Regions from separate parts of the Shewanella sp. 10N.286.45.A1 genome, predicted to be linked through region 2. Evidence: riboswitches for the same ligand, from Rfam matches in the RefSeq annotation. Region 2 holds a riboswitch; the other holds the start of a gene.
What was found. A riboswitch is a leader RNA that binds a small molecule or an ion and turns the genes downstream of it on or off. The one in region 2 is predicted to bind thiamine pyrophosphate.
Positions count from the first base shown of each region.

Region 1: linked by a shared signal. The riboswitch ahead of thiC (phosphomethylpyrimidine synthase ThiC) and the one ahead of AB4238_RS11725 (TonB-dependent receptor) in region 2 are both predicted to bind thiamine pyrophosphate.

Region 1 is NZ_JBFRMK010000293.1:2,050-9,566, reverse strand. Features, by position in the region: gene AB4238_RS19375 (hypothetical protein) at 287-1,279, shown strand; TPP riboswitch at 1,445-1,543, shown strand; gene thiC (phosphomethylpyrimidine synthase ThiC) at 1,699-3,711, shown strand; gene thiE (thiamine phosphate synthase) at 3,714-5,312, shown strand; gene AB4238_RS19360 (ThiF family adenylyltransferase) at 5,299-6,117, shown strand; gene thiS (sulfur carrier protein ThiS) at 6,152-6,355, shown strand; gene AB4238_RS19350 (thiazole synthase) at 6,358-7,122, shown strand; gene thiH (2-iminoacetate synthase ThiH) at 7,159-7,517, shown strand, end outside.
Region 2 is NZ_JBFRMK010000143.1:3,752-27,256, forward strand. Features, by position in the region: gene AB4238_RS11710 (phosphotransferase) at 1-953, opposite strand, end outside; gene pnuC (nicotinamide riboside transporter PnuC) at 953-1,609, opposite strand; gene AB4238_RS11720 (hypothetical protein) at 1,702-1,962, opposite strand; gene AB4238_RS11725 (TonB-dependent receptor) at 2,018-4,216, opposite strand; TPP riboswitch at 4,268-4,399, opposite strand; gene AB4238_RS11730 (YcfL family protein) at 4,520-4,909, opposite strand; gene AB4238_RS11735 (PaaI family thioesterase) at 4,961-5,431, opposite strand; gene AB4238_RS11740 (PaaI family thioesterase) at 5,424-5,927, opposite strand; gene hinT (purine nucleoside phosphoramidase) at 5,924-6,280, opposite strand; gene AB4238_RS11750 (LuxR C-terminal-related transcriptional regulator) at 6,518-7,153, opposite strand; gene AB4238_RS11755 (tetratricopeptide repeat protein) at 7,839-8,660, opposite strand; gene AB4238_RS11760 (protein kinase domain-containing protein) at 9,062-10,906, opposite strand; gene AB4238_RS11765 (NarK family nitrate/nitrite MFS transporter) at 10,918-12,399, opposite strand; gene nirD (nitrite reductase small subunit NirD) at 12,416-12,742, opposite strand; gene nirB (nitrite reductase large subunit NirB) at 12,739-15,369, opposite strand; gene AB4238_RS11780 (ANTAR domain-containing response regulator) at 15,660-16,232, opposite strand; gene AB4238_RS11785 (glycosyl transferase) at 16,223-17,404, opposite strand; gene cobA (uroporphyrinogen-III C-methyltransferase) at 17,397-18,311, opposite strand; gene AB4238_RS11795 (molybdopterin-dependent oxidoreductase) at 18,311-21,079, opposite strand; gene cctA (tetraheme c-type cytochrome CctA) at 21,375-21,722, opposite strand; gene htpX (protease HtpX) at 22,025-22,888, opposite strand; gene bioD (dethiobiotin synthase) at 23,183-23,505, opposite strand, start outside.

The DNA of each region.
Region 1 (7,517 bases), on a different contig from region 2:
TTTAGCGTACACGCGTTCGCTTAAATGGTTGTGTATCTTATCTCATTGATATTCATTCGAATTACTCTGTATTTAGTGGTTTTTATCAGATGTTGAACTTTTGTAATAAAGCAGTATCTAATGGTATAAACTGCTATAAAATAAGGATTGTTGCTTTAGTTTGAATTAAAGGGAGTCTGAAATCCATATGTTTTAAACCTCCAAATGTAAGCCGTTAAGTTACTTATCTCGCAGTTTTTTATGGACAAAAAATAAATCATCGGACTAAATTTTGAAGAGATCTGTTATGCCACCTTTTACGGCGTTTAGCGCTAATGGACCAGCGTTAAATGAGCCAAAGTCTAAGCAACGCTATAGCAACATAGAGCCAATCTGCGCAAGTAGAGATCTTGTGAAGGCGGACTGTAAGCCGTTACTGGCGGTTGTTTATGTCAATAAGGTTACAGATGAAGTTGCAGAGATAACAGCGGCAATCAAAAGTACTAAGGATTGTAAACAACCGTTAAACCCTACGCCGCCCTCTACGCATTACCATGCAATTTTTCTACTTTTGGTCGTTATTGCTATGCACGTTCTAATTATCGCAATAATTAACCAGTTTTGGGTTAAACATGAGCTGCACCTGCCTGAACCAACGCCAGTAAAAGTGAGCTCTTATCTTTATGTTGCGCCTAAAAAAGCACAGTTAGAGCCTATTGATGACGAAGCAATAGTAAAAACGACACCAGTTGAAAAAGTACTTGTCGAAAAAACAGCAGTAATAGATGAAAAACCTAAGCCGGATACATCAACGGAAAGCTTACCAGCTAATGCTCGCCAAACAACGGTAACTAGCAATACAGAAAAGAATGAACTAAGCAGTATAGATACAACAGCAAAGACAGCGAGTAAAAACAATCGTTATAGTGCCATGGCTGCCACGCAGTCATATTTACAACGTCAGAATGATGCGGCGTTAGATGCACTTATTGTCGACAAAGCAAACGCATACACAGGCCCTCACTCTTTGAGCATAATGGATGGTGATATGGAGGAGTTGGTGTTTCCTGAAGTGGATAAATACAGCAAAACTCCTACTAACGATCATCGACTCGATCCTAACCGAGTCGTGCGTCAAGGTGATACCTGCTATCGGATTGTAAAGACGCCAACTCAGATAAATCCCTACGCTGAAAATATTGGCTTTCCATTCAACTGTGGTGGCGATAAAGTCAAAAAAGCGATCAATGCAGCTATCTCTGCACGGTTAGAAAAACGGATGATTAACCGAAAAAAGTGATTATCTGATATGATATTTTTTCACTGTAAAATAGCTGTTTAGCGATATTTTTTTTTAATTGCTTTATTTACAAATGGTTAGTTTATAATTTTTGTTCATCTATCAATATTGTTTTATTAGGGACACTAACTTGTGTCTTAACCTGAGATAGGATTATACTGCAGCCTCATCTTGTCGGAGTGCCATATGGCTGAGACCGTTTATTCGGGATCCGTTGAACCTGATCAGGCTAGAACCTGCGAAGGAAACAAGCGAAATTTTTACATGAGTAAGGCTATATTAAAATGGTCACCTGTAATATTTCGGTGGTTAAGTGCATCTTAAATTGGCATAAAAATGCGGTTTAATTTGAGCTTTCAACTTTTACATTCTCAACTCTCCTGGCAAGCAACTTCATTTTTATTATAGTGAGTTTGCTAATGTCTAAACGCCGCGAAACCCGAGCTCAGGCTCAACAATTCATCGATAACTTAAAACCATTACAACACCCTAATTCTGAAAAAGTATATCTGCAAGGCAGTCGCCCAGATCTAAAAGTGGCTATGCGCCAAATCCACCAAGCTGACACATTGCTTGGAGGTGATGAAAGTAACCCTCAATTTGAAGCCAATCCGCCGCTTAAAGTTTATGATTGCGCCGGTGCTTATTCAGATCCAGACGCCAATATTGATGTGCGTAAAGGTTTGGAAAAATTCCGTAATAGCTGGATCATTGAAAGAGATGACACCGAGCAATTGGGCGCTGTTAGCTCAGGCTTTACTCAGCAGCGTCTAGCCGACGACGGCTTGGATCATCTGCGTTTTGAGTCTTTACTGCCTCCTCGCCGTGCAAAGGCAGGTCAGCGAGTGACTCAATTACACTATGCCCGTCAAGGCATCATCACTCCAGAGATGGAGTATATTGCCATTCGCGAAAATATGGCGATGGCGGAAGTGACCGATCCTATTTTGACCCAAAAAGACAAGGGAGAAAGCTTTGGCGCTTCAATCAGCGAACCGATAACCGCTGAGTTTGTTCGCAGCGAAATAGCCCGTGGTCGTGCAATTATTCCACTTAATATTAACCACCCAGAAGCTGAGCCTATGATTATTGGGCGTAACTTCTTGGTTAAAGTGAACGCCAATATCGGTAATTCAGCAGTAACGTCATCTATCGAAGAGGAAGTTGAAAAGCTCGTGTGGTCAACACGTTGGGGGGCTGACACGGTAATGGACTTGTCTACTGGCCGCTATATTCATGAGACCCGTGAGTGGATCATTCGTAACTCACCAGTGCCTATTGGTACCGTCCCTATTTACCAAGCACTCGAGAAAGTGAACGGGGTTGCTGAGGATCTCAATTGGGAAACATTCCGCGATACCTTGATTGAACAAGCCGAGCAGGGCGTTGATTACTTCACTATCCATGCTGGTGTGTTGTTGCGTTATGTGCCAATGACTGCAAAGCGTCTTACCGGCATCGTGTCTCGTGGTGGTTCCATCATGGCTAAGTGGTGTTTGTCACACCACAAAGAAAATTTTCTTTATGAGCACTTTAAAGAGATCTGCGAGATCTGTGCCGCTTATGATGTCTCATTGTCACTCGGTGACGGTATGCGCCCTGGTTCGATTGCAGACGCCAACGATGAAGCGCAGTTTTCTGAGCTGGAAACGCTAGGTGAATTGGTAAAAGTCGCTTGGCAATATGATGTGCAAACCATCATTGAAGGCCCAGGGCATATTCCAATGAATTTAATCAAAGAGAATATGGATAAGCAACTCGATGTGTGTGATGAAGCCCCGTTCTATACGTTAGGCCCACAAACAACAGACATTGCGCCTGGTTATGATCACTTCACTTCAGGGATTGGTGCGGCGATGATCGCTTGGTATGGCTGCGCAATGCTATGTTATGTGACGCCAAAAGAGCATTTAGGCTTACCCAATAAAGAAGATGTTAAGCAGGGCTTAATTGCATATAAGATTGCAGCACACGCAGGCGATGTGGCTAAAGGTCATCCAAGCGCGCAAATACGCGATAATGCTTTATCGAAGGCACGCTTTGAATTTAGATGGGAAGATCAATATAACCTCGGTTTAGATCCCGATACTGCGCGTGCTTATCATGATGAGTCTCTGCCACAAGAGTCAGCTAAAGTGGCTCATTTCTGTTCTATGTGCGGCCCTAAGTTCTGTTCAATGAAAATAACCCAAGAAGTGCGAGATTATGCGGCAGCGCAAGAAAAGCAAGCGTTGGAATCTAGCGGCTTAGAGGTCAAGTCTGCTGCTGAATATAAAGCATACAGTGAACAAGCCACTCCTGCTGGGCTATCTGATAGTGATATTAATAGTGGAATGGCGCAAATGTCAGCCGAATTTAAAGCCAAAGGTGCCGAGCTTTATCATGAAGCGGGTGTTGAACAAAGCTATAAAGAAGCTGCTTTAGAGGATTAAATATGGCGCAGGTTAATACTAACCCAGTGCCAAACTGCAATCGTCCTATCGTGTGGACGATTGCAGGATCTGATAGTGGCGGCGGGGCAGGCATTCAAGCTGATTTGGCGACGATTAATGATTTAGATGCGCATGGCTGCAGTGCTATTACTGCTGTAACAGCGCAAAGCTCTGTCATTGTCGCATCAGTTGAAGCGGTATCTCCACAGATGTTAATCGCACAGCTTGATGTGTTGGCGGCAGATCTTGCGCCTAAGGCAATAAAAATCGGTTTATTGGCGAGCCAACAACAGATCGATTTACTGGCAGGCTGGTTAACAAAAAGTCTATTGCACTGGCAGGAACGTGGATTAGTTGTGCCAGTGATTCTCGACCCTGTGATGGTGGCGACTTGCGGAGATGCACTTACCGGCGCAGAAACGCTCGACTTTACGCCGCTTAAAGGGTTGCTGACATTAATCACCCCTAATGTCACAGAGCTTGCTACATTAGCTGGACGTCAGTTGCTAACAGCGGAGGAGAGTGTTCAGGCTGCTCAAACGTTAGCTGCGCAGCTACAAACATCAGTATTGGCTAAAGGCGGTGATATCGGCCCTAATTGGCATAAAAGCTACTCTCAAGATTTGCTCGTTTGTCATCAAGTCGTTGGCGTATCTAGTATGCATAGTGAGCAAGCTTTTTGGCTCACTTCAGGCAGAGTCAAGACTGAAAATAATCATGGCACCGGCTGTACATTGTCATCGGCAATAGCTGCTGTGATGGCTCACGGCTTTGTGTTAAATGACGCGGTAGTGGTTGCTAAAGCTTATGTTTCTCAAGGATTAGCTCGAAGCTACCAGCCTGGTCGTGGTCCGGGCTGCTTAGCACGCTGTCGTTGGCCAAATGAGCTATCTGCTTATCCATTTATCGAGCAGCTTAGTGAGAAAAAGACCGTTAGTGGTATTAAAAAACGGAGTGTTGGTGCTTTCAAGACTGTAACCGCACCATTGGGAGTCTACCCTGTGGTTGCTGAGCTTGATATGTTGCTGCAACTGCTTAAAGCGGGAGCGAAGACCATTCAGCTGCGGGTTAAGGATCCAACCGATCCGCAACTTGAACAAAAAATAGTGCAGGCTATTGCCTTAGGGCGAGATTATAAGGCTCATGTATATATCAATGATCATTGGCAGCTAGCGATAAAGCACCAGGCATATGGTGTTCACCTCGGCCAAGAAGACCTTGTAGTGAGTAACTTACAGCAGCTAAGCGAAGCTAACATCGCACTGGGTTTATCGAGTCATAGTTACTTTGAGATCTTGTTAGCGATGCAGCATAAACCATCCTATATCGCTTTTGGGCATATTTTTCCGACAACGACGAAGCAGATGCCATCAGCGCCCCAAGGGCTTGATAAATTAGCTCGCTATGTTGACTTGATGCAGGGCGAGCTGCCGATAGTAGCGATTGGCGGTATCGACTCTGATACGCTCACTAAAGTAAAGCTAACGGGTGTGGATGACATTGCCGTCGTGCGTGCTGTCACGCAGGCAACAGATCCAGAGAAAGCTTATCAAGCCTTAGTCAACCAGTGGACCGAGGGAGCTGATAATGACGCTCTCTGATAAGGACTTTTTGCGCTACTCACGGCAAATTCTTTTGCCTGAGGTGGGTGAGCAAGGCCAGAGTACTTTTAATCAATCCCATATATTGATTATTGGTGTTGGGGGCTTAGGCACATTGGCGGCGCATTACCTTGCAGCTGCAGGCATAGGCAAAATAACACTGGTAGATGGCGATGTAGTTGAACAATCGAACCTTCCTAGACAATTACTCTTTTGCAAAGAGGATTTAGGCGCCAATAAAGCACAGGTTGCAGCCACTAAGCTGACGCGTGCTTATGAAGATTGCGAGATCTACAGCTACTGCGAATACCTAAGTGCAGCCAATACTGATGATCTGTTTAGTCGCAAGCATATGGAGTTTGATCTATTACTCGATTGCAGCGACAACTTTGCAGTAAGGCAGCTAGTTAATCAACAAGCTTTAAAGCATGGGATCACTTTAGTGTCAGCATCGGCAGCCAATTTTCAAGGGCAGCTATTGAGTATTAACCAACAGATTGCTCCCGAATCGGGTTGTTATCAGTGTTTATATCCAAGCGATATGAGTGTGAGTCAAACCTGCCAAACGATAGGCGTGTTAGGTCCGATGGTCGGCACGTTAGCCTCAATGCAGGCATTAATGAGCTTGAACCTATTGCTAGAGGCTGAGCTTAGACCGTTATTAGATGAGGTTGCGGACACAGCAAACGCTAGCGGCTCTCAATTACTCGGAAAATTATTCCGCTTTGATGGTGCAAGGTTTGTGTGGCGACAAGCATCGCTTTTACGCGATCCCAACTGCAGTGTCTGCAGCGTTTCACTCTGAAGTTGATTGCTAAACAGTATAAGGAAAATGAGAAATGATTAGCATTTTTTTAAATGATGAAGTGATGAATATTGCTACTGGCTCATCTTTAACTGATGTATTACAGGGTCAAACAATCGCTGAAAATGGTGTGGCTTTAGTACTCAATTCTGAAGTTGTACCTAGAAGTCGATGGCCGCATATCATGTGCCAGCAAGATGACACGCTAGAAGTTTTTTCCGTTGTCGCTGGAGGTTAGTGATGTTGAAAATTGGTGATACTGAGTTTAGCTCTAGACTGTTTACAGGCACGGGTAAATTTGCTGATGAAAAGACGATGCTCGCGGCGATTAGCGCTTCAAGTTCGGAGCTTGTCACACTGGCGGTTAAGCGGCTTGATCTTAAAACGGGCAGCGATAATATTTTAAAGCCACTACAACAGCGTGGGGTAAAGTTACTGCCAAACACAGCTGGTGCTCGCAATGTTAAAGAGGCTGTGTTTGCGGCGCATTTATCTCGAGAGATGCTGGGCACTAATTGGATAAAACTTGAGATCCATCCTGATCCAAAATACCTGATGCCCGATCCTATCGAAACATTGGCCGCTGCACGGATTTTGTGTGAGCAGGGCTATGTGGTGCTGCCCTATGTTCACGCTGATCCCGTCTTGTGTCGACGCTTAGAAGAGGTCGGTTGCGCCGCAGTGATGCCACTAGGAAGCCCTATAGGCTCAAATCAAGGTTTAGCGACAGAGCCATTTTTAAAGATCATCATTGAGCAGTCACAAGTGCCAGTAGTGATTGATGCTGGAATTGGCGCACCATCGCAAGCGACTAGCGCGATGGAACTTGGCGCAGATGCGGTACTGGTCAACACTGCGATTGCGAGCAGTGCCGATCCCGTTGCTATGGGGCGATGCTTTGCCCAGGCCGTAGACACAGGTCGAACAGCATTTATTGCTGGGTTAGGAAGTGTCAGTAAGCAGGCAAATAATACCAGTCCATTAACGGGTTTTCTAAATGTTTAACCGCTTACACACCCAAGCTAGCCAGAAGGTAGCATCATGAGTTTTGTCGATGAGTTTAAAAAGCTGTCGCGTAGTGAATTACAGATCTCTTTGTATTCAACGACTGAAAAGGAGGTAGAGCAGGCACTGCAAAATCCACAAGGCGATTTATCGAGTTTATTGGCACTGCTTTCGCCAGCCGCTGAACCATATTTAGAACAGATGGCGCAGCGTTCTGTAGCACTTACCAGACAACGATTTGGCGCGAGCCTTGGCATGTATATTCCGCTCTATTTATCGAACTTATGTGCCAATGAGTGTGACTACTGTGGCTTCACCATGAGTAATAAAATTAAGCGTAAGACTCTGTCTGAAAAGGAGTTACTTAAAGAGCTCTCTGTGGTCAAGAAAATGGG
Region 2 (23,505 bases):
GCGTCAACATTTAACTTTCCATTCAACATCAAACTATCAAAAGCCATTTGTAATGCCCAACAGACGGCAAAGACCCAATATAGATCAACCGCTGCAGGTATAGCATCTTGAGCATGATGATTAAGATTGGTTTGTTTATCTAAATAATTTTCGATTAACCAGTGTCGCTGCTTTGATGACAATGAGTGGCTCGAAATCACTGATGCGAGATCACATAATGGATGAGAGGTACAAGCATATTCAAAGTCAATGCAATTGAGTTTATCTGCCAAAACCAAAATATTAAATGGATTTAAATCTCGGTGACTAAACTGGTTGTTAATCAAGCAGCGATTGAGAGAGTCAAGCATATCTGTAACTGCATCTTGTTGCGAAAGTAACTGGTCAAACTGCTGCAGCCATGCGACAGAATGTACAGAATTATCGAAGCGATACCGATTTAGTTGCTGCTGCATTTGGCTTAAACGAGCGCGGTAGATCTGCCACTGGTGCTCTACTGTGATAATGTTTTTCGGTAGAGGTAGCTCTTTCAAACCATTCAGTAATTGTAGCAGTAACCGCTCTGCCTTAGGCCAATGTTCCTCGATATTTGCTAAGGGGTGCGCGCCATTTGCACTAATCAAATCACTCCAGCTACGGTTGTCATCTTGCGCAACAAACTGACTTAAATAAAAATCATTGTCTGGGCTGATGTAAACGACTTTAGGCGCCAGCGCAGCATGACTTGCATCGCACCATGCTGCCACTTCACTGCTTCGATCACAGATCTGTGTACTCGCCCAACTGTTAATTCTTAACACCCATTCAGACTCGACACTCGTGCTTGAGTGCAGCCCTCGAACATAGTAGTTACGATTACTCAATCCTTGAGTGAGCGCCGCTATCACTGTTACTTTGGTCAGCCCCGATGCCGATAGATAGTGTGCCAACTCTTGCTGAAGCGATTCACTCACTAGGCAATTCCTGGTGACATTGTCACATTGCCTTGTTGAGCGTGCATTTTTCTTCGCCACATAAAGTAACCAAACACCACCATAATCACATAAAAGACGAACAGTGCAGCAGTCAACATCAAGCCTTTGCTAACATAAAGATAGATAGAAACAGCATCAATCACAAACCAGTAGATCCAATTCTCTAGCACCTTTTTTGCGACCAAGAATGTACTCATGACAGCAAAGCATGTGGTTGCTGCGTCTAAATAAGGGAAAGAGGCTTGAGTCTGATTAGCCATAAAGTAGCCAATAACAACTGACATTAAGCTGGTTCCAGCAATAAGCTTTAGATGAGTCGACAAGCTCCAGGAGACAATATTAACCCCTTCATGGGCTTTGCCACCTTTAGTCCACATCCAATAACCATAGACCGCCATTGCCATGTAATAAACGTTTAGCACAGACTCCATCAGTAAAGAGACTTTCCAAAATAGCACCGTATAGATTGCTGTGCTCGTCAATGCAGCTGGCCAACACCAAACACTGCCCTTCATGGCAAAAATAAGATAAGCCAATGCTAGTAATACCGCGATAGCTTCCCAGCCTGTCAATGCTTGAGCATCATTAAACACGCCTGCAAAGCCTTCATTTATCAATAGCCAAAAATCTGCCATGAAACATTCGCTCTCTATTCAAATAATAACAATAATAAAAAGCCACAAAGTATCATTAATACCTTGTGGCCTGTTCTATTTAGCACACTTGTCTATTCACTATGGCTCAAATCTAGCTCACCACCAATAAACTTACATACAAATACGGCTTTGCCCCACTTCTCGTGAGCGGCTTCCATCTCGGTTGCCAACATTGCCATGACTTCAGCATATTCACCACACACTTGAGTCGCCATTGCGTTAGTCACGCGATGGATATTGTCGTAGCTATCGACTCGGCCAATAAACCACTTTATAGGGTCCAAATAGTTGTCTTGTAATGGATAGCAACTTATCTCTGCTGTTAACTTCATATTGATGACCTTTATATTGATAATACGTAACGCGAGTGAAACACAAGGTTAGATCCTACATAAACTTAATATTGACAGTTAGCCCTAATTGACGCGGATCGCCATAACGAATGTATTGTTTCTTAGCCCAACCTAGATCAGGCTCATTGCCGAAATAGAATCCACGAACACCATACTGTTCATCAAAGAGGTTACGTCCCCACAGGTATGCTGACCACAGATCAGCTTCATAGCCTATTTTGGCATTAAAGATCTGGTATGCATCTGATTTAGACTCATTGCTGTCTGAATAGTAAAAATCGCTCTTGCCGCTGGCATTTACGTTAGCAAACCAGCCAGAGTCAGTACGATAAGTTCCGCCAACACTGAAGGTAAAGTTTGGCGAATGGGCTAACTCTCTACCAAATAGATCGACCGTAGTATCTTCGTCAACGTAATATTCATAGTCACCGTAAGCAGTTTCTAACCAACCTATGCTGCCGTAGATGCTTAGATTATCGGTTGCATACCAAGTACCGTCTAGCTCTGCACCATAGTTATGAGAACTACCTGCGTTTTCGGTATATAAATGGAATCGCTGTTGATTCTCTGAATCCTGTTGCGAAGCAGCGACTTGCTGGTCTTGTCTATCCATGTAGAAGACAGCTAAATTTGTATTTGCTAGTCCATTAAACCACGTCGATTTCAATCCTAATTCGTAGTTATATAGAATTTCTGTATCGTATTCCGTTTTATCTGCTAACTGATCTGGTAAAGCCATATTAAAACCACCGGCTTTATAACCACGAGCCACTCGAATGTATGATTCATGATTGGCAGACAAAGCCTTACTTAACGCAATATGACCGCCCCACATAGTCTCATTTGGGGTATACCTAGCATTTTTAAACTCGTCATCAATCAAACGAGTTTCGTTATACTCTACATCTCGTTCTTCGACTCGCAAACCAACAGATAGAAAATAATCATTTCCAAGCTGGCTATCTAATTGTCCAAACACAGCATAATTAGTTGCTTCATAGTCAGAATCAACAGACTCATCAGGCAATCCGTTGTAAAAAGATTCTAGCGCATTTTCTTCATCTAAATTCATGGCATAAACGCCAATCAACCAGTCGGTAGTATCTGAAAAAATCCTCCCAGACTCATTGGAGCTAAACCTAAATTCTTGAGTGAAAGTTGTTCTATCGCCTTCTTTATCCCAAGTGTAATCATATACACACGGTGCACTGCCAATCTCATTCCAATCATCGTCATACTCTGCACAAGTTTTACTTGCCCAGTAGTCAGGACTAGCCCAGTCGCCATCGTAGTTATGGCGAGTATCAGAGCTGGCAAAGGACGTTAAAGAGGTGATCTCAAATTTTTCAGCACCTGTGTAGGTAAATTTTAAAGAACTACCAGTGGTCTTTTGCTTATCAACACCAGGAGCATCAGTTAATGTATCGAAACCATTATTATCTAATGTCCATGCATCATAACCATTATTATAGTTTGCGTGTAAGAAGGTTAGATCAATCTCTAAATCTTCAGTGGCATACCAGCGCAATTTTGCTCGCCCGGTAAACTCATCGCGTTTATTAGTATCACTCACGCCAAGATAGAGGTTATCTCTATAGCCATCTTGCTGGTGTTGTTGTAGTGACACTCGATAGAGTAGATTTCCAGAATCTGTCAGTGGACCAGAGCTAAAGCCGCTAAAAGTTTGCAAGTTATCATCGCCAAGTGAAACCTCGGCGCCGTTTTCAAACACGTCAGTTGGATCATTACTCTTAAGGTAGATAAGACCGGCTAACGCGTTGGCACCATACTGCGTCCCCTGAGGGCCTCGCAGCACTTCTACCTGTTGCAGGTCGTACATGCTCGAAACCATGCCCAAACCTGATAGGTCGATATCATCTACAATAAAGCCTACAGAGGAGTTAGGTGCACCTTGGTACTCTTCTTGTTCACCGACGCCGCGTATTTGGAAATACTTAGGACGTGAGCTGCCACCAGACCAGTTAAAATTGGCAATTGAATTTAAAACATCTTCAAAGTGCTGCGCACCTTCATCTTCAATTTGCTGTTGATCGATGACGGTAACACTCGATGGCATTTTATCTAAGCTAGTACCACGAAAATCGGAAGTAACAACCATCACTTCCATTTCGTCGTGAGGCGTATCGGTGCTGGTTTCAGATAGTGCAGGTTGTGAAATTAACGCTGACATAACAGCTAGCGCAACAGGAGAATAAACTTTTGGATATAACATAGGACCTCAAATTTTAATTTTGAGATCCGGCAACATAAAGAAGCGATCGGGAAATGAATTGTGGCCCATTCCTACGCCGGTATTAGCCGGATCAGGTTCAAAGGGTTTGTTTTTCAACATCTCAGTTAAGCCTATAAAATTACAACTTTCGCTCTATAGACTTTAACACCCCTTGGCGCGGCTGATTATACATGAATTTTACAAAACCATGACACCCTTCTTGCGTTACTTGAACGTTTCGCATAAAAAAACGCCAGATCTACTGACGTTTTATTAACATATGTGAACCTGAGCGGTTAACGCTTAATTTGAAAATGCTTTTCTTACGTACAATTCAAAACGACTAGCATTAGCATTTGGTGCAACGGCTGAGACTTGTAGTTGTTGCTTACCGTGAAGCTTTACCGATTTCCAACTGACACCTTCATCATCGATTGTCATACCGCTAGTATCGAACCAAGTAAATTTATACTGTAGGCGTAAATCTGTAGAGACTTTGCTGATAATCGTTCCACTGCCTTGTAGAAAGCCTCCCTCAGGACGAGCCATTACGCTTTGAACTTCGACCTCTTTACCAAAGGTACTGTTATCTATTCGGACTTCGCCTTTTGAACCAGCCATCAAGCCTGCAGTATGTGGCGCACAAGCCGTTACAAGTAAGGCGGTAAACAAGCCTAGGATCAGTTTTTTCATATTAGTCCCCTGAAATATACTCTTTGATTGTTAATACAAGAATAAGCTAGTTTAATCGATTAAGAAATGTGCTCTTGCGGTTGCGATTAAATGCTTACGGTTAGTCTGCCAACAATTAATACTTACATTAGCCACTCGTCGACCTTGGCGGGTTATTTTACACTCTGCAAAGCTATCTTTATGATAACCAGCCCTTAAATAATCGATTGAAAAATCGACAACTTTAGGCACTTTACTGGTTTGCATAAATACCATTAATTGAACGATTGCGGACATCTCCATGAAGCCCGCAATAACACCACCATGAAGTGCAGGCAATACAGGGTTACCAATATTGTCATCCTTTGCGGGTAGTTTAAAAATTAACTCGTCACCAAACCGATCGACTTCCATGCCAATGAATTTTGCATAGGGGACATGTTCAAGTAGATGGCCAAAATCATTGAGCTCTGTGGCTTTACGAATAATACTTTTTACATCGAGCTTTGCTTGTTCACACTCATCAGCGCTTGGGTTAGTCATTACGTGGTTCCCCCATTAAAGCCTGTCTAAACTCTTCACCGACCATTTCGGGGCTAATACGCATAAATGAACCCACCGCATGGGCAATCGGATCATCTATAGAGTCTTGATAAGCAATCGCTCGAGTAAAAGCAACGCTAGATGACAATTTATAGCACTGGGCGAAGCCGTATACTGGTTTAAAAGGCTCTGCAGGTTTCATGTAATCAACTCTAAGATCGAGCGTTGGTGAAATTTCTAACGAGCGAAACTTATCAAAAATAGAGCAAACAACAGCACAACCACTAGCAGTATCCATTAAGGTTGTGATAACACCGCCATGAATGACGCCAGTATCTGGATAACCGATAAGTTGAGTGTCATAGGGAAGCTCCATCAGGACATGTTTGCTACTGCCTTCCAGTACTTTCAGTTTTAACTTTTGGCATTGAGTGAGCTGCGCTACAAATCGACTTGCCATCTCCGTTAACGGGAAAACATCGGCAGTTTCTTTCATCGATTTTTACTCAACATAGGGCCTAATGAGTGGCCTCCTACTAGGTGCATATGAATATGAAACACCTCTTGTCCAGCGTGTTCATTGCAGTTCATGATCAATCGATAACCATCTTCAGCAATTCCCTCTTCTTGCGCTAGCTTAGCCGCTACAGACATCATTCTTCCAAGCGCCTTTTCATCAGATGCTTTTATATCGTTTGCTGTAGGGATAAGGTGGTTAGGAATGATTAGAATATGGGTAGGAGCTTGAGCACTAATGTCTCTAAACGCAGTTACCAGCTCATCTTGGAATAGAATATCTGCAGGGATCTCACGTCGAATAATTTTACTGAATATGGTTTCTTCGGCCACTTTGCTGTCCTCATTAACATAAGTTATGTACTAGTATACTCGAAAAAGCGCATCAAGCGATTGACGAATTTTAGCGTACAAACAGCAAACTAAGTATGGATAAGAGCAATTGTGTAGTGATAAAGGCTAAAATAATTAAACTTAATGTCGCCATACATAAAAGCGACAAAATCTAAGATCAATGTATCGGTGTTGCGCTTAGGTAAGCGCTAATGAAATCAGCTTAAATGATGCTAATTACAACACCACTTCATGCATGTTCGTTTGCGCCCATGCGATCGCTTGACCACGGCTCGAAACACCTATTTTTCTAAAAGCTCGATAAAGATGAGTTTTAATCGTACTCTCACTGACAAATAATTGATTTGCTATATCAATATTAGTACTGCCAGATCGCAATACCTGCAACACCTCTCGCTCTCTCATTGTTAAAGTTTCAGACTCTTCATCTTCCTCTACATCATTTAATTGCCCGCGGTAAAACTCATCAGGAATAGCTGTTTGCCCTTGGATAATTTTAGACATGCCAGTCGCTATACTCTCTAAGGTTGCATCCGAGTAAAAGACACCCGCGGTGATATTTTGCTGAACTAAAAACCGAGCATCGACCTGCTGAGGATAATGAATGAAAACAACTCTTACGCCACTGCGCTCTTTATCCAATTTCTTCTGGATTTGATATGCTTTTTGAATATCTACACTTGAAAGATCGATTAACACTAGACCAACACGATTTTCGGTAAAATTATCGATAATATTATCTGGCGCAACATTATGAATTTTGACTAAAAACTGTTGGGGCCAACGAGTATTAAGCAGATCAACTAATATTTGTGAGCGGGTAACCATAACCCAATGCATAACCTTAAACATCCGACTCTCCATGTTTATCCTTTAACAATCCTTGTGTGTATAAGTGTAATACACATTAAAGATAATAAACGAACAAATAGAATTAAATATTGAAATATTCTAATGTTCAAGGTGCTAACACTACATCAGTCTTCAATGCCTACATATGTAGCTAATACAAGCATATAGCTAGCACTAATGACTGACTTGCCAAAATGAATAATATTAAATTGAAGTTCTATATACACTGAAAATAGACATATAACACTTAAAACCGCCTATCAGTTAAACTTAAAGTCGATAGTGTAAAAGACAAGCCCTACGGGCAGAAAAAACATTAAACACATGAATCAATTGATTTTTTAAGAGTAGCACAAATAAGGAGGAAAGATAGTTCTTTAAAATCGTACCATTTACATTCCGTTTAATATGTCCTCTGTAAAAAGCGTTCCTGTTAACTGAATAATAATACTTAATAACAAAAAATTAATTCATATTTTTAATTTCCCGGCTCATAATTTCAGTGTTTCATGCTATTAGAACAATTAGTTATTAATTACAATCTAATTACAGAAAGTTTGCTATCACTTTTTCAGTTGCAACAACTCTATTTACTGCTGTTCAAAAAACGTCGTTAAATACGAAAGTAGAGTATTAACACCAAATTCTACTTCAGATTAAAGTTTGGTGTTAATACGAGCACCAGCTAATGTAAATTTAGCCATGCTAGCTTAGCCTGATAACGCTGCTGATTCTTGGGTAAATCCGTATAATCGAGTGCTTTACGCAGGGCTTTTTTGGCCTGTTCTGGTTCATCAAGTTTAAAATGTACCTTTGCTAAATCAAAATATGCTTTATGGTAGTAATATGTGTTATCAATAAATTTGTTCAGGTACACTTTTGCACTTAAGTAGTCTCCAGCGGCTATCGAATCTTGTGCCACTAAATACCATTTATAAGGGCTGCTATCATCTAATTCAAGCAATTGGTTTTTCACTACTGAGGCTTCAACTATGCGACCTTGGTTAACGAGTAAATAGTGATAATTACTCAATAAAGTCACTTTATCTTCTGAAACCTCTAATCCATACTGGTATAAGCTCTCAGCGGTCTCTACATCCCCTAACCGTCGCAAAACAACTGCCAACATATTAATAGATGGCGCATATACCTTACTAAAAGATAAGCTTTTTTTAAGTAATAAATAGGCTAGTGGTAAGTCATCACTGAACAATGCATCCGCAGCTAAATTTCGATACAGCATCGCGAAGAACTCATCAGTATCGACCTTTTTTCCACCTCTGTCATAACGACCAGGAAAGTAGTCTATGACAACCCTTTTACTACCAGAAAATATAGAGTTGCTTTCATCATTCCTGCTCTCATAAAGAAATGTTCTAACATGATCTGATGTGACAGAGTATTGGTCTGTTACATCGAGTAAAACAGGCATAGTATGTAAGAGTTGAAATGATATATCGACTTGGAACTCGCTGGCGATTGCATAGGTTAAAAGAGCCAAGGACATACAGTTACCTTGGTTAAGTTCTAATGCCTCGGACGCGCTGTAGTTTTTGCCTTCATAGTTAAAGTTGACCAAGCGTTTTTCAATAAAATGTTTGACTTGTTGAAACGGGAGTAATGTGTCGACATCACTCTGTAATTGAAAACGCTTAAATTCTGCAACTTGCTAAGCAGTTAAAGAAAATAAGCTTTCTGGCTCAGGTATTTCATATTCACTGGCATCTACTTCATACGCTAATATCGGCATCTGGGCAGGCAGGTGAATCGGAGCAGACACTGTCTGGCAACCACTCACAATAAAGCATACTAACAACAAGTACTTCATAAATTCCATTTACATAGCTATGTCCATATATTCAAAGATATACCAAGCAGATGCTAACTACAACAGTACGGTAAACAACCTCAGAATAACGCAAGAAGTAGTACAGCTAACCCAAGAAATACGCTCAATGAGCGCCAAAATAGCAGTGGGTTACTTTCTATTAATGCAGGTTTAACCACCGAACGTTGCCATGTCTTTATCGGCTCAGTCATTTCAAAGAGCCATTCGCTGCAGTCTGCTTGGCGTTGTTCCGGTGCCACACTTAGTGCCTTTTTAAGAGCATTATCCATCCAGATTGGGATCAAAGGATTAATATCATAACTAGGAACATATTCAAGTCTGATAAAATCGAGCTTTGATTTACAGGCTTGCTGCTTACCGTTAAAAGGTAACTGACCCGTTAACATTTCGAACGCGATGACAGCTATAGTGTAGAGGTCAGTACTTTGGGTTACTTGGTAACCAAGAATACTTTCCGGGGCAGAGTAATCTGCGGTACCTAAAATACGATCCCGCTCAAGAGGAGTGGAGATCTCAGCAATGCCTTTAATAAAACATGAACCAAAATCGATAATTTTAAGCTGCCCATCATTGGTTAGTAACAGGTTGTCAGGCTTTAGATCTTGATGCAGAGTTTCTTTACGGTGAAACGCTCTTACCCCTATCGCCAACTGCTTTAACAGAGCTAACACCTCCTGTATATCAGGCGTTGGGTTATGCTTTATCCATTGGCTTAGTAATTGTCCGTCAATATATTCTGTTAAATAGTATAGTGCTGATTTCTGTTTATCATACTCTACGATTGAAACCACATAAGGGCTATTAATTCGTCTGCCAATCCAGCTTTCTAGTAAAAATCGTTCAATATAGGCCGCATCATCCAAATAGTTAACTGAAGGTGTTTTCATGCACAATAAATCATCTTGCTGATTTTTGACTAGATAGACTTGGCTTCTTTGGCTTTGATGCAATACATCTACAACTGTATATCCATCGAGCTTCATGCCAACACTTAGTGGTGGTGGAAACGGTAAGTTAGACAGATGTTGATACACTTCTTCAATGGTTTGCTCCGGTAAGGTGTCAATACATAGTAACTGACAACTCGCATTGTCTTGGGAGCCAGAATTGAGGGCTGAATTGACCAATTCATGGCAAAATCTATCACACTTTTCGTCAGTTAACTGCTTGCTGGCACTGCTAGTCTGTTGAGTTTGATTAAATCGCGCTAACTTCTGCTCTAATTCAAAGTCAGTTACAACATCGTGTACACCGTCAGTTGTTAGTAGGTAAAAGTCTCCCTTCTCTAGCGCTAACATGCGATAGTCCGCCTCAACATTAACATCTAACCCCAAAGCTCGGGCAAGATAACGCTGATTATTAGCAACTATACTGGTGTGATCGTGGCTTAGCTTATCCAATGAACCATTACGGTAGCGGTAAACTCTTGAATCCCCTATATGAAATAGGTGCAAATGACGTGATTTGAAAACCAATGCACTTAAGGTGCAGACGTAGCCTCTGCGAGCATCTCGATAATCTTGCCCCAAACCATAAAGCCAACGATTTAGTGCTGTTAATACTTGAGTACTTGATTTTTGTACTGACCAGAGATCAGGCGTTGAGTAATAGTCGGCGAGAAAATTACTCACACTAATAGCGGAAGCTGCTGCGCCTCCCTCCGCAGTACTCACACCATCGCTAATCGCAGCAACAACCCCTTTGGTGGTTAACATTAAGCCGCTAGGAATTCGGATCCCAATGGCATCTTCATTGGCCGTTTTAACACCTTTATCAGAATACTGACCAGCCTTAATAACTAAATTGCATTTAGTCTTTTGCCATTCGATATCATGACTCGTTGCCAATGAAGACAGATTGTCATCAAGATTATTAGCTGCAATAACCTCTGAATTCATACTCATCGAACTCCTAACTAATTAACGCTGATCAAGGTAACTTCGCCATTTTCATTTACCTCAGCAATATGACCTTTAGGCTCGGTCATTAAGAACACACTGATAAAACCGAACAGTGCGCTTACTGCAATAACATAGAAAAAAGTTTGCGTAGAAACCATCGAGTAAACAGTTAAGAAAAACACGGCTCCAACATTACCGTAAGCGCCAGTCATACCAGCAATTTGTCCAGTTAAACGACGTTTGATAAGTGGTACTGCCGCAAATACAGCCCCCTCACCTCCTTGCACAAAGAAGGAACACGCCATCACCATAATAACGGCTAGGGGTAATGCCCAATTTGCATCAATCTGTGCAACGCCGAAATAGCCAATAGCCAAGCCTGCAGTTAATATTAACAATGTGGATTTTCGACCAAAACGGTCACTCAACCATCCGCCGCCAGGGCGAGACATTAGGTTCATGAAAGCATAAGAGGACGCGACTAAACCAGCTTGAGCTAAGCCTAAACCGAATGTTTCAGCAAAAAACAGTGGCAACATAGACACCACAGCTAACTCAGATCCAAATGTAGAGAAATACAACACGTTCAGTACCGCTACCTGTTTAAACTCATAACGTTCAAATTCAGGCACTGTGCCAGAAAATACCTGTTTGTTAACTTGGTAAGTTTGATAAATATCTATCACTAATATGATGCAAAGTAACACATAGATACCGTCAACGACTTGTTGGCTAAACATGCTCACTCCCGCAGGAGATAGTTTCCAACCCAGCAATGCGAGTGTGGCGTACATAGGTAATTTCATCACCAGTAAAAGTACAAAATCGCCTTTACTGGTCACTTCAAGTGCACCTGTCTTTTTGGGCTTAAAGTAGGTCGACCCCTTTGGGGTATCTGTCACATTAAAATAGTAAATAAATGCAAAAGCTAAACTCAGCAATCCCGTTAATGCGATGGCATAGCGCCATCCATCAGCGCCACCAAATGCAAGAGCAACTGCAGGTAGAGTAAAGGCAGCAGCAGCCGAACCGAAGTTACCCCAGCCACCATATATCCCTTCAGCGGTGCCTAACTCTTTTGCAGGAAACCATTCACTCACAATGCGAATGCCAACTACAAATCCAGCACCAATAAATCCAAGTAAGAAGCGCGCTAGCGCCAACTGTTCAAACGTTGTCCCTAGTGCAAACATAAAACAGGGAATGGAGCAAATGCCTAGCAATAACGAGTACACCAACCGAGGCCCATACTTATCCGTTACCATGCCTATCAATACTCGCGCAGGGATAGTTAGGGCTACATTGAGAATAAGCAATGTTTTTAACTGCGACTGGCTTAAACCAATACTGTCTGCAATAACGCTCAGTAGTGGCGCAGCATTAAACCAAACCATAAAAGTGATAAAGAATGCCATCCAGCTCAGGTGCATGACCTTCATTTTTCCTGAAAAAGAAAAAAGATTAAACCCTGTCTGTACTGTCTTTTTATTATTCATACCTTCCCCCTCATCCTTAAGCGAGTAATCGCGCTAATACTTTGCCAGACTCACGTTTAACCTCATAAACATCTACACTCAGCACCTCATTTTCTAAGCAATGCCCTGTCGTTAAGCTGTAGTGCTGTTTATGCAGTGGTGACGCAACAAATAGCTCATTGTCAAATTCACAAAGTAGCCCCCGTGAAAGCACACTTACGCCCGTTGCAGGATCGATGTTATCAATGGCATAAATGCCTGCATCTCCAAGGTGAAAAATCGCCACCGCTTTACCAGCAACCCATGCAGCAACGCCTCTTTTGGCCGGTAAAGCTTGTTCATCACAAATAGTTACCCAATTCATACCAATACCTCCTCTTCATCCAACTGCGTAATTGCGATATCGCCTAGTGTCGATAGCTTGTGATTAACAGCACTAAATGTTTCGACTTCAGAGCTGATAGGAAATTTTTGTGAGCGTTGATATTGATACTGTTTTGTATCAATTAGAGGTGCCTCTTTAGGGTTGATAAATTCTCTGAAACGTTGCAAAAACACATCATCTTGCAAACTGGTTTTCCATTCGCATTGATAATTGACAACGACTTTATGCATCTGGCTTTCTAACTCATCAGCTAAGCCTAAAGAGTCTTCAACCACGACAGATTGCAAATATTCAAGCCCACCAGCTAAAGACTCAAGCCACACTGATGTGCGCTGAAGTCGCGCAGCTGTTTTGCTGTAGAACATCAGTATTCGGTCAATATAACTAACAAGTTGTTCGGTTGAGAGATCGGTTGCAAACAGATCGCCATGTCTAGGTCTCATCCCACCATTACCGCCAACAAATAGATTCCAGCCCTTCTCTGTTGCAATAACGCCAATATCTTTACTCTGCGCTTCAGCACATTCTCGAGTACAGCCTGAAACGGCAAACTTTATCTTGTGAGGTGACCGAAGGCCTTTGTATCGGTTTTCTAATGCAATCGCCAAGCCTACAGAATCTTGCACGCCGTAACGGCACCAAGTATTACCCACACAAGATTTAACCGTACGCAGCGACTTACCATAGGCATGCCCAGTTTCAAATCCCTCAGCGATTAGTTCAGACCAGATCGCAGGCAAATCAGATAACGCAGCACCAAACATATCGATACGCTGGCCACCTGTAATTTTGGTGTATAGATCATATCTTTTGGCTATCTGGCCCATGGCGATCAGTTTATCTGGGGTGATCTCGCCACCAGCAACTCTCGGCACCACCGAATAGCTGCCGTCCTTTTGCAGGTTACCTAAATAAGCATCATTACTATCTTGCAGGGCTACATGCTTTTCATTGAGCACATACTCATTTTCCAAGGTAGCAAAAATAGAAGCGGCAACAGGTTTACAAATATCACAGCCTAGCGCTAATTCAGAAGAGCCCTCTTTGGCATGAAGCTGATAAAGTTGCTCGAAGTTACTTATGTTTTCTACTTGGCATAGGTGAAACAGTGCTTGGCGATCATGCTCAAAGTGACAGCAGATCCCTGAATCTGTTTCTAGTCCTTGTGCCTGCATAGTTTCATCAATGATCTGCTGTACAACAGCGGCGCAACCTCCACAACCTGATGCCGCTTTAGTGCAACTTTTTATCTCAGCTAGCTGGTGATTTCCCGCAACAACTTGTGTAACGATGTCCGCTTTTGTAACTTGGTGACATGAACAAACAATGGCGCTGTCTTTTAGCGCTAATGGCGCAGAATCATCAGCCATTAGCAATGTGACGGCCGGCTCTTCTAACGCTTCTCCCGACAAGTATTGGCTAAGCAGATGGCTGTATTCGTCAACATTGCCTACCAGAACAGCCCCTCGCAGGTACTCGCCAGTTTCATCAAGCCAAAGCTTTTTATAAACCCCAGCTTGAACATCACTGAGCTCAACATATTGCGCATTATCAAAACCACGGCTTGCCCCAATAGATGCCACATCAACCCCAAGCAGTTTTAACTTAGTGCTCATGTCTGCACCGGTGAACTTTAACGCCTCTGTAGCCGGCGAGACTAATGAATTATCAAGTAGCTGCTCGGCTATCTGAGACACTGCTACTTTGGCCATTTGATAGCCAGGAGCGACTAAGCCAAAGATCTGTTGTTGCCAAAGGGCACACTCTCCAATGGCGTATACATCCTTGGCGGATGTAAGGCAGCAGTCATCTATAACAATACCGCCGCGTTCACCAATACTTATGCCACTCTCTCTAGCTAATGCATCTTGAGGACGGATCCCTGCGGAAAATACAATCAAATCCGTTTCTAAGCAACTGCCATCACTGAAATTAAGTCGATGCTGCGCCCGCTCACCATCAACAATCTCTTGTGTTGCTTTGCTCAAATGCACACCAAGCCCTAACGCTTCAATTTTCTGCCTTAATAGTTCACCACCTTTGTCGTTCAACTGCACTGACATCAATTGCGGTGCAAACTCAACCACGTGAGTATCGAGCCCTAATGCACTCAGCGCATTAGCGGCTTCCAGTCCCAGTAACCCACCACCAATAACGACACCTGACTTGGCCGTCGTTGCAGCTTGCTCAATAGCTTCCAGATCATCAATAGTGCGATAAACTAAACAATCACGACGGTCATTACCCTTTATCGGCGGTACAAAAGGAAAAGACCCTGTTGCCAAAACAAGCGTGTCATAAAAGACTGTCTCACCATTCACTGTCAGTTGTTTATTATGTTGGTCAATATTGCTGACCTGCTGCCCTAGATGTAAAACAACACCTTGCGCCGCATAATCAGCCTGCGTTGCTAACATAAGACTATCGGCGCTACTCGATTCGAAATACTTCGATAGTTGCACCCTATCGTATGCAGGCAAACACTCTGCACCAAAAACCGTAACGTCATAATGTCGATTAAGCTGTTGCTCACATAATTGTTCCACAAAATGGTGACCAACCATGCCATTGCCCACTATAACTAACTTGGGTTTATCTACTCTCATGCTTTGCCCCTTTTGTGTCTTATACTATTTATTTCAAACAAAAAGGCGCCAATCTCCCTAATGGAGATGGCGCCTTTGCCAAAAATTCAAATTGTTAATTGCTATTAATAACGAATAAAAACCGCTGCTTAGTTACTCATAAAAGTAGCGAAGATTGTGCCAGTATTCACCTCCACTCAAAATACATTCAAAGCGTTGATTTAAATACCTTTTAAACCAGGATAACGCTAAAGGCTACTTTCCTCAAAGCTCCCTGCCATATCTTTTGCACCAATATGGTTAGCAACTGATTATTTATGTGCAAAACGACCCTGCGCCATTTTTCCAAGACCTGCTGCACAATCAGGCAAACGAACACCTCCATCCATAGACACTTTCTGAATAACTTTATGGGCCTCTTGCTCGGACAAGCCCGATTGCTGTAAATCACGCTTAGCCAGTTGAATACGTTTTTCGTCCTCGATCCGGCATTCAAGTTCCGCAACTTTACTGTGCAAACGGTTAGCCGTTTTAAAACGGACGAGTGCCAACTCCATTAATTTTACAAGACGGGAATAATCAAATGGCTGCGGTACATAGGTAACCCGCCCACAATGCAGCAACGTAGATAATTGCCACGGTTCGATACTTGTGGCTGTGATAATTAACGGTGCAGGTGCGAATGCCATCAATCGTTCAACAAACTGCAAATGCGAGGCTCTGATAGTGTCAACGACCATAAGCACGGTATCCGTGGCATTGTTAAGTTCGAAACGCTCAAACTGTGATATTGACGTGAAGCTAACTAAATCAAAATCATGACGCTTGGCAGCGTCAATCAACCCGCGATTGTCTGTATCCTCAATCAAACTCACTAAGCGCATGCCTTGCCTCCTGAGCTAATAAGGTCTGCCCCTGGTTTACAATGAGCTTGTGTTTTTAGATCTGTAACACCATTTATTGAATCGTTCTGGTGTCGCTGCTGCCAAAATGTCTTAGCCATGCTTTTAGCCACATCAACTTGAATACTGGAATCGAGCAGCATAAGAACAGCCATCACATTCGTCATCACGGTAGCCTCTGCTCTGTGGGCTTCCGCTGAATCTAGAGCACCATCGCTATGATGGTTAACAGATAAGGAAAGTTCATGCCAAAGCAAGGATAGCCATTGAGCAGACAGCTCTATCGCATTTGCTTTGCGACCAATCAAGCCGTCAAGCTGGGTAGGCAAAGCGATTTGACGCTGGCCACTTAGACTAAAAATATTAATTGTTGTTGAGGTTCTTGAGTTTAATTCACACTCGCCTTGATACCCCTTAAATATAGCGACATTAGATTGATGCAGATTAGGCTCATTTTTGGCCATTAAGCGCGCCACATTAAAGTGAATATCATCTAAGCCCGCGTGAAAATAGCATCTAAGACTAAGTCTGGCATTTGCCGGATTAATACAGCGGATAGCGCTTTGAAACAGGCTTCTTAGACCAAGCTCTTGATGAATGACGCTAAATGAGTGAACCAGTGCCGACAACTTGTCGGCACTTACATAGCAGATCCCAGCAGACTTTAACGCAACATTAGCTTCCGCCGCAGTTGAAACAGTACTAATTCCTAATTCATCGACGAATTTTGCAATATGTTGCCGATGAGGTAACGCCTTGTCATCCCCATGCAATAAAATACGATACCCTTGCTGTGCCAGTAACTTGGCACTAAGCAATAGGTAGGGTAATTGATCACGCTTGGCGCCATAACAAGGCCAGTCAATATCGACATCAAGCTGCTGCCAGTTACTCTCTATCGTTGTTTTTAACGCAATAGCAGCGCCAGCAACCTCTTCAGCACTCTCCCCCTTAACTCGCATCAACATTAGTGCCACACTTAGCTGAGTCACGTTGCCAAAATTATCGTAAAAACCGCGAATGAGTTGATAGCTTTCAAGAAAATTTAACGAACGAGAGCCCTTCTTTCCGCGAGCAAGGATTCTGATTAGCTGTTTATACTCATGAGATTCAGTAATATTCACTAATCTAGCTTTGGTGGCGTAACTATCCATATGCACGCTCAAGCGGTAAGTTGTTAACCATTTGACCAAGGTCAAGCGAGCTCATACAGTTAGCAAGCTCCTTGCCTATAGCGACCACCTCACCAACAATCAGCAGTGTTGGACCATCAACCGTTATCGCACCAGCTACATCAACCATATCCTTAATCGTGGTAGTGATTACCTGCTGATCCGTGCGGCCGCCATTAGAGATAAAAGCCACCGACAGCGATAACTTAGCACCGGCTTTTAATAAACCGTGCGCGATATCTGCAGCTCTCTCTTTTCCCATATAAAACACAAGTGTACTTTTTGATGCCAGCAAACCGCCCCATTCAACAGCAGAGTCATCACAATTATGTCCAGTCACAAAAGTCACTGAACGAGACACTTTTCTGTGTGTCAACGGGATCCCAGCGCTTGCAGCGCAACCCAAAGCGGCTGTGACCCCTGCTATAAACTCACTTTTTATACCATGTTGAGCAAGATACATAGCCTCTTCAGCACCGCGGCCAAATACGTTTGGGTCACCGCCTTTAAGACGAATAACCACCTTACCTTGTTGGTTCAATTGGAGTAACTTGAGGTTTATCTGCTCCTGAGTCGCACTCGGTTCCTCAAAGCGTTTTCCCATATAATGTAATTCACAATCATCAGCCGCTAACTGTAAAATATCTCTACTCACTAAATTGTCATAGACGATTGCCTGGGCACCGATTATTGCTCGTACCGCCTTAATAGTCAGTAGATCAATATCACCACAGCCCGCGCCGACTATCGCAATCCTATTTTCATCGAAACCAGCTGTATTTTGCATGGAAATTGTTTCGTTTAGCGTTAATAACAGCTCTTGGCTTAAGTGTTGTTGCGGTAGATTATTTTCCAATTGCACTGGTTTATTTGTGGAATTTAGCATCATTAAGCAACCTCCCTGTTTGGTCTCTGCTTCTGTGCTATGACACAGTCTGCAATCTCTTTTACTTGATTTAAGCAACTACCACATACCGCACTGCAGTGTAGTTTTTGCTGTACTTTTTCAATTAATGATGGAGCATTGTCGGCACCACCCGAGATATCTATTAGCATCTGCGATTCAATATCAGATTGGGTCACCCCCGTGCAGGCACACACTATTTGACTACTACCAGCACGCAGTATTTGATGTAATTTTTTAATTGAACCAGCATTAAATATTTGATTTATCAGTAACTGAATAGCATTGTTATCAACACATAATTGCTCTACACCTGTGATAACTAACGTTTTAAGACGCCCTTTATTGACGATGCATGTCACTCGCTTGTTTTGATGCTTCCACTGTATAACATGACCGTTCACACTGGCTGCTGATGACAAGCAAAGTGTCGTATTAAGCTCTGAGAGTGACAGACTAAAATCTTCATCTGCAGCGATGTGACGGCAAAACCCACCTTGAAGCTGCTGCTTTACATCCCAGCAAAGCAATTCGGGATCAACGACAGATTGTCCCCACTCCGTTCCCTGTTCCACCACTTTTAATGGCTTAATTTGTACCCATTGATTCTTAAACCCGGGTTGCTTTGAATGGGGATCTACCGCTGCTGAAGTAACATTATTAACGCCACCACTCTTACTGAACTGTGATGACCAATGCATAGACAAAAAAGCACTATCAGTTTGTATTGATTGCTCGATAACAACTCTAGCAATCAAAGGAGTGGCTAGGTTGTCAGTGGCTAACGCAGCGAATTCGCCTTCAATAAGCCCATTCTTAATCGATGTTGACACATTTAGCTTTAGTTCTGGCTGATAGTCTGCAGCAGCCAACTTGGCAATATGACCAGTCTTGGTCATTGTGTGCCACTGATCCCGAGTGCGGCCACTGTTTAGTCGAACTTTATTGGAGCCTGAACTAACATCATCAGAAATGGGTGATGTTATTGCTGATGTAAATGGGGTTTCGACAAATTGCGCCTTACCCGTTGCGGTTGCAAATACTCCATCATTAAAGAGCCGTTTGTTTTTTTGCCCCAAAGCGTCAATATCATCAATCGGCCATTGAGTCGGCACAAGGTGTTGGTATTGATCCGGTGTCAGATTTGCAAGTCCTGCAATTGAGAACTGTTTCTGTGGAAAATGTTGCTTTACACGTGCGCTTAGCTGAGCATATTCCTTGAAAATTTCGCCGCTGTTTTTAAAGTTAAACTCAGCGTTAAACCCAAGCGCTTTGGCTACTTCACACAGTGCCCACCAATCGGCCTTTGAATCACCTTGAGGTAACACAAAACGGCGCTGGCGACTAATAGTGCGTTCACTATTGGTTACGGTACCCGATTTCTCTGACCAACCTTGTGCCGGCAACAGGATATCAGCGTACTGAGCGGTATCTGTATCAGCTGTAATATCTGATACCACTACAAAATCACATGCTGAGAGTGCTTGCTTAACTAACGCTGTATCAGGCAAAGAAACGACTGGATTAGTTCCTAAAATCCACACAGCTTTTATTTCACCGCTTGCCATCGCTGCGAACATCTCCGTCGCCGTTTTTCCTTTTGTATTGGCTAATTTATCAGTATGCCAATAGTTTGCGACTAACTGGTGCTCCTCTTCAGAAAAACCGAGATGACAGGCAAGTTGTGTCGCAAGGCCACCAACTTCACGACCTCCCATGGCATTAGGTTGGCCTGTGAGTGATAGCGGCCCACAACCTGGTTGACCAATATCCCCTAATGCCAAATGGCAATTTATAATTGCATTACTGGTATTTGTGCCTAAAGTAGACTGATTAACCCCTTGGCTACTGGCGGTAACCACTTTACTGCTTTGCTTATACAAGGAATAAAACTCAATAATTTTATCTACTTGCAGACCAGTATGACGTGCTATATCGTTAACAGCGCTCCCCCCCTCCTGCGCCTTTGTTAATACTTGAGAGAAACCTTCTGTGTATTGTTTTATGTAGTCATCATCGTGTTGCAGATTTGAAACGATAGCATTCAATAAGCCATTAAACAGCTGTAGATCTGAGCCAGGAGTGAGCTGAAGATGAAGATCGGCCTGCGAAGCTGTCGCTGTAACACGCGGGTCGATCACCACCAACTTAGTGCCACGTTCAGCTCTTGCAGCCAAGAGCTTTTTAAACAGAACCGGGTGCGTCCAAGCTGTATTAGCCCCCACTAGAACGACAACATCTGCCAGCTGTAGATCTTCATAGCAACCAGGAACGACATCTTCACCAAAGGCGCGCATATGAGCGCTCACTGCCGATGACATGCATAACCTTGAATTAGTATCTACATTTGCGGTACCAATAAAGCCTTTAGCTAATTTATTGGCAACATAATAATCTTCCGTAAGCAGTTGACCTGAAAGATAAAATGCAACTGAGTCTGAACCATATTTAGCGATAGTGCTATTAAATGCATTCGCGACTGCTGATATTGCCTTAGGCCAGCTTATATCCTCATAATCTGCCCCCGTGTTTTTAATACGTGGATATAACAGTTTATTAGGAAGATTTAGGCTATCTAATAGCGCCAAGCCTTTACCACACAGATCGCCACTATTTGCAGAGTGTTCCACATCTCCGCTAATAGCAAAAGAGCTGCTAGCTGAAGCTTGACCGACCTCAGCTCTATCAACCTTCTCGACCTTTACCCCGCAACCGACACCACAATATGCACAGGTTGTTTTACAGCTTGGCATGATTCGCTTCCCGTTAATTTACTCTGCATGTGATATCGCAATTCTCATGCCATAAATTAAAGCGCTGTTTTTAATAGCTATTTGTTAGGGTAAACACTATTAACTTGCCTGCATGTGCTACAAAGGGGCAAATGCACGCACCGAAATCACGCAAGCCATTGATAAACATTGAGATAACATACTCACAAAGAGGTATAAGAGTAACAACAAGTCAATTGGTATTAAAACTACAAAACGCAAAATTCAGGCACAAAAAAACCAGCTATTAGCTGGTTTTTATAGATAACGGCTGAAGTTATTTAAGTGTTGACTCAGCAGTACGTCCATCGTCATGACAGCTGTCACAAGTTGGTTTGTCACCCACGTTCATTTCATGCGGAGCATGACAATCTGCACACATTAGCATGCCGTCGTGTGGCTGATGGACTGCATCCATCTCTTCAAGTGTGCCGTGACAAGATTGGCACTGTTCAAATTCGTATTCGCCATCTGCAGACGGAGAACCGTCGGCGTGACATGCTTCACAACCGTCCATTTCTGCATGCATTTCAGCCAATTCTTGGCCTTCAGCAAACACAGAAGGAGATAACGCCAATGCTGCGATTGCCGCACCAAAGATTGCACTTAGTAGTTTTTTGCTCACAATTGTATCCTCATTTGATGTTCGCATAGTGGAAACATTATAAGTAAGTTTCGTTTCCATCTTGCGATCAATATTATTAGCACGACTAAGCTTAATTTAGCTAAGCATTAGCTAATTCGCAACTAATTTAGTTTGAAGATCATAACATTGTGATTATTAGCAAAACGTGCGCTCCATCAAACTATGCTACTCAGTCGAGGCATAGAATGTAATATGGCGGCATTTATCGCCTTGATTTTGGGTGATAAAAGCACAACTTGTACAGTAAACTGTCAAACGGTACTTTATTTACCACACGCTAATTAATTAGCTCTAAGTGCTGCGATACGCTTCTCAAGTGGTGGATGGCTCATCATCAGTTCAGCCATTGATTTTTTACCATTGATACCAAGAGCTGACATTGATGCTGGCATTGCGCCTGTTTCAGGGCCCTGCTTGAGTCTATCAAGCGCTGCTATCATTTTCTCTTTACCTGCTAGGCGTGCACCACCTTCATCAGCTTTAAACTCACGAATGCGAGAGAAGTAGGCGACGATCATTGAAGCAAGAATACCGAAAAGCATATCAAGTACGAAGACAACTGCCATATAAGCAAACATGCCTAGACCTTCACCTTCTTCGTCATTACTAGCTACAAAGTTATTGATGATGCCCGCAACAACACGAGCTGCAAATATAACAAAGGTATTCACGACACCTTGGATAAGCGTCAACGTAACCATATCGCCGTTAGCTACATGGCTAACTTCATGAGCTAGTACCGCTTCGATTTCATCATGGTTCATGCCATAAAGTAGACCACTACTCACGGCAACGAGTGAATTGTCTTTACTCGGCCCAGTTGCAAATGCATTGAACTCTTGCGATTGGTATATCGCAACTTCTGGCATTTTGATTCCAGCTTGTTCGGCTTGACGAGCTACGGTTTCAACTAACCAACGCTCAGTATTGTCACGAGGGGTCGTAATAACCTCACAACCCATAGTCTTCTTTGCCATCCACTTGGAAATCGCTAGACTAATGAATGCACCACCAAAACCGAAAATAGCAGCAAACACAAGTAAGCCACCCATAGTTGATGTATTAACACCCAAAATGGACATCACAATTGATGCCACCAATAAGATCGCCATATTGGTAGCAATCAGTAAAAATATACGCTTCATTTAAGCTCCTGTAGGATCAAAATAATCCCGATAAATACTCTTAAAGACATAATATGTCCAAAATTGCTTTTTTCAAGGGGGAACTGAGTAAAAAACAATACGACCGCTTTAATTCTAGCCCAGTCGCTTTCTTTATCAGGTTGAGCGATTTTATGCAGTTTTTATTAATCTAATCTTAATTCGAGTCGAAATTGACATAGATGCTGATTAATCTTTTTTAACAGAGAGATAGCCCTAACAAAAATGTGGAAATTTACATCATTTGTCGGGCTACTGATATGAGGGAGTTAACGCTTAAGCCAGTTGAGCGGTATCAATATATTTAGCAGCATTCTCTGCAGTCGCATTTTCAAGATGGGGAATATGCCCAAGAAATGGTGCCGAAATCATTTGTTGTAATGATGCTAGGTTTTCCTGCTGATTTTCCATTTTAGAATCAACTTGATTTGCTACCCATCCAGCGACTACAAGACCATCGCGCTCAATCGCTTCAATCGTTAATAAGGCATGATTGAGGCAACCTAACTTCATGCCTACCACCAAAATTACCGGTAAACTCATCGCTTGTACCACTTCAGACATATAATGCCCTTCGCCTAAAGGCAAACGCCAGCCGC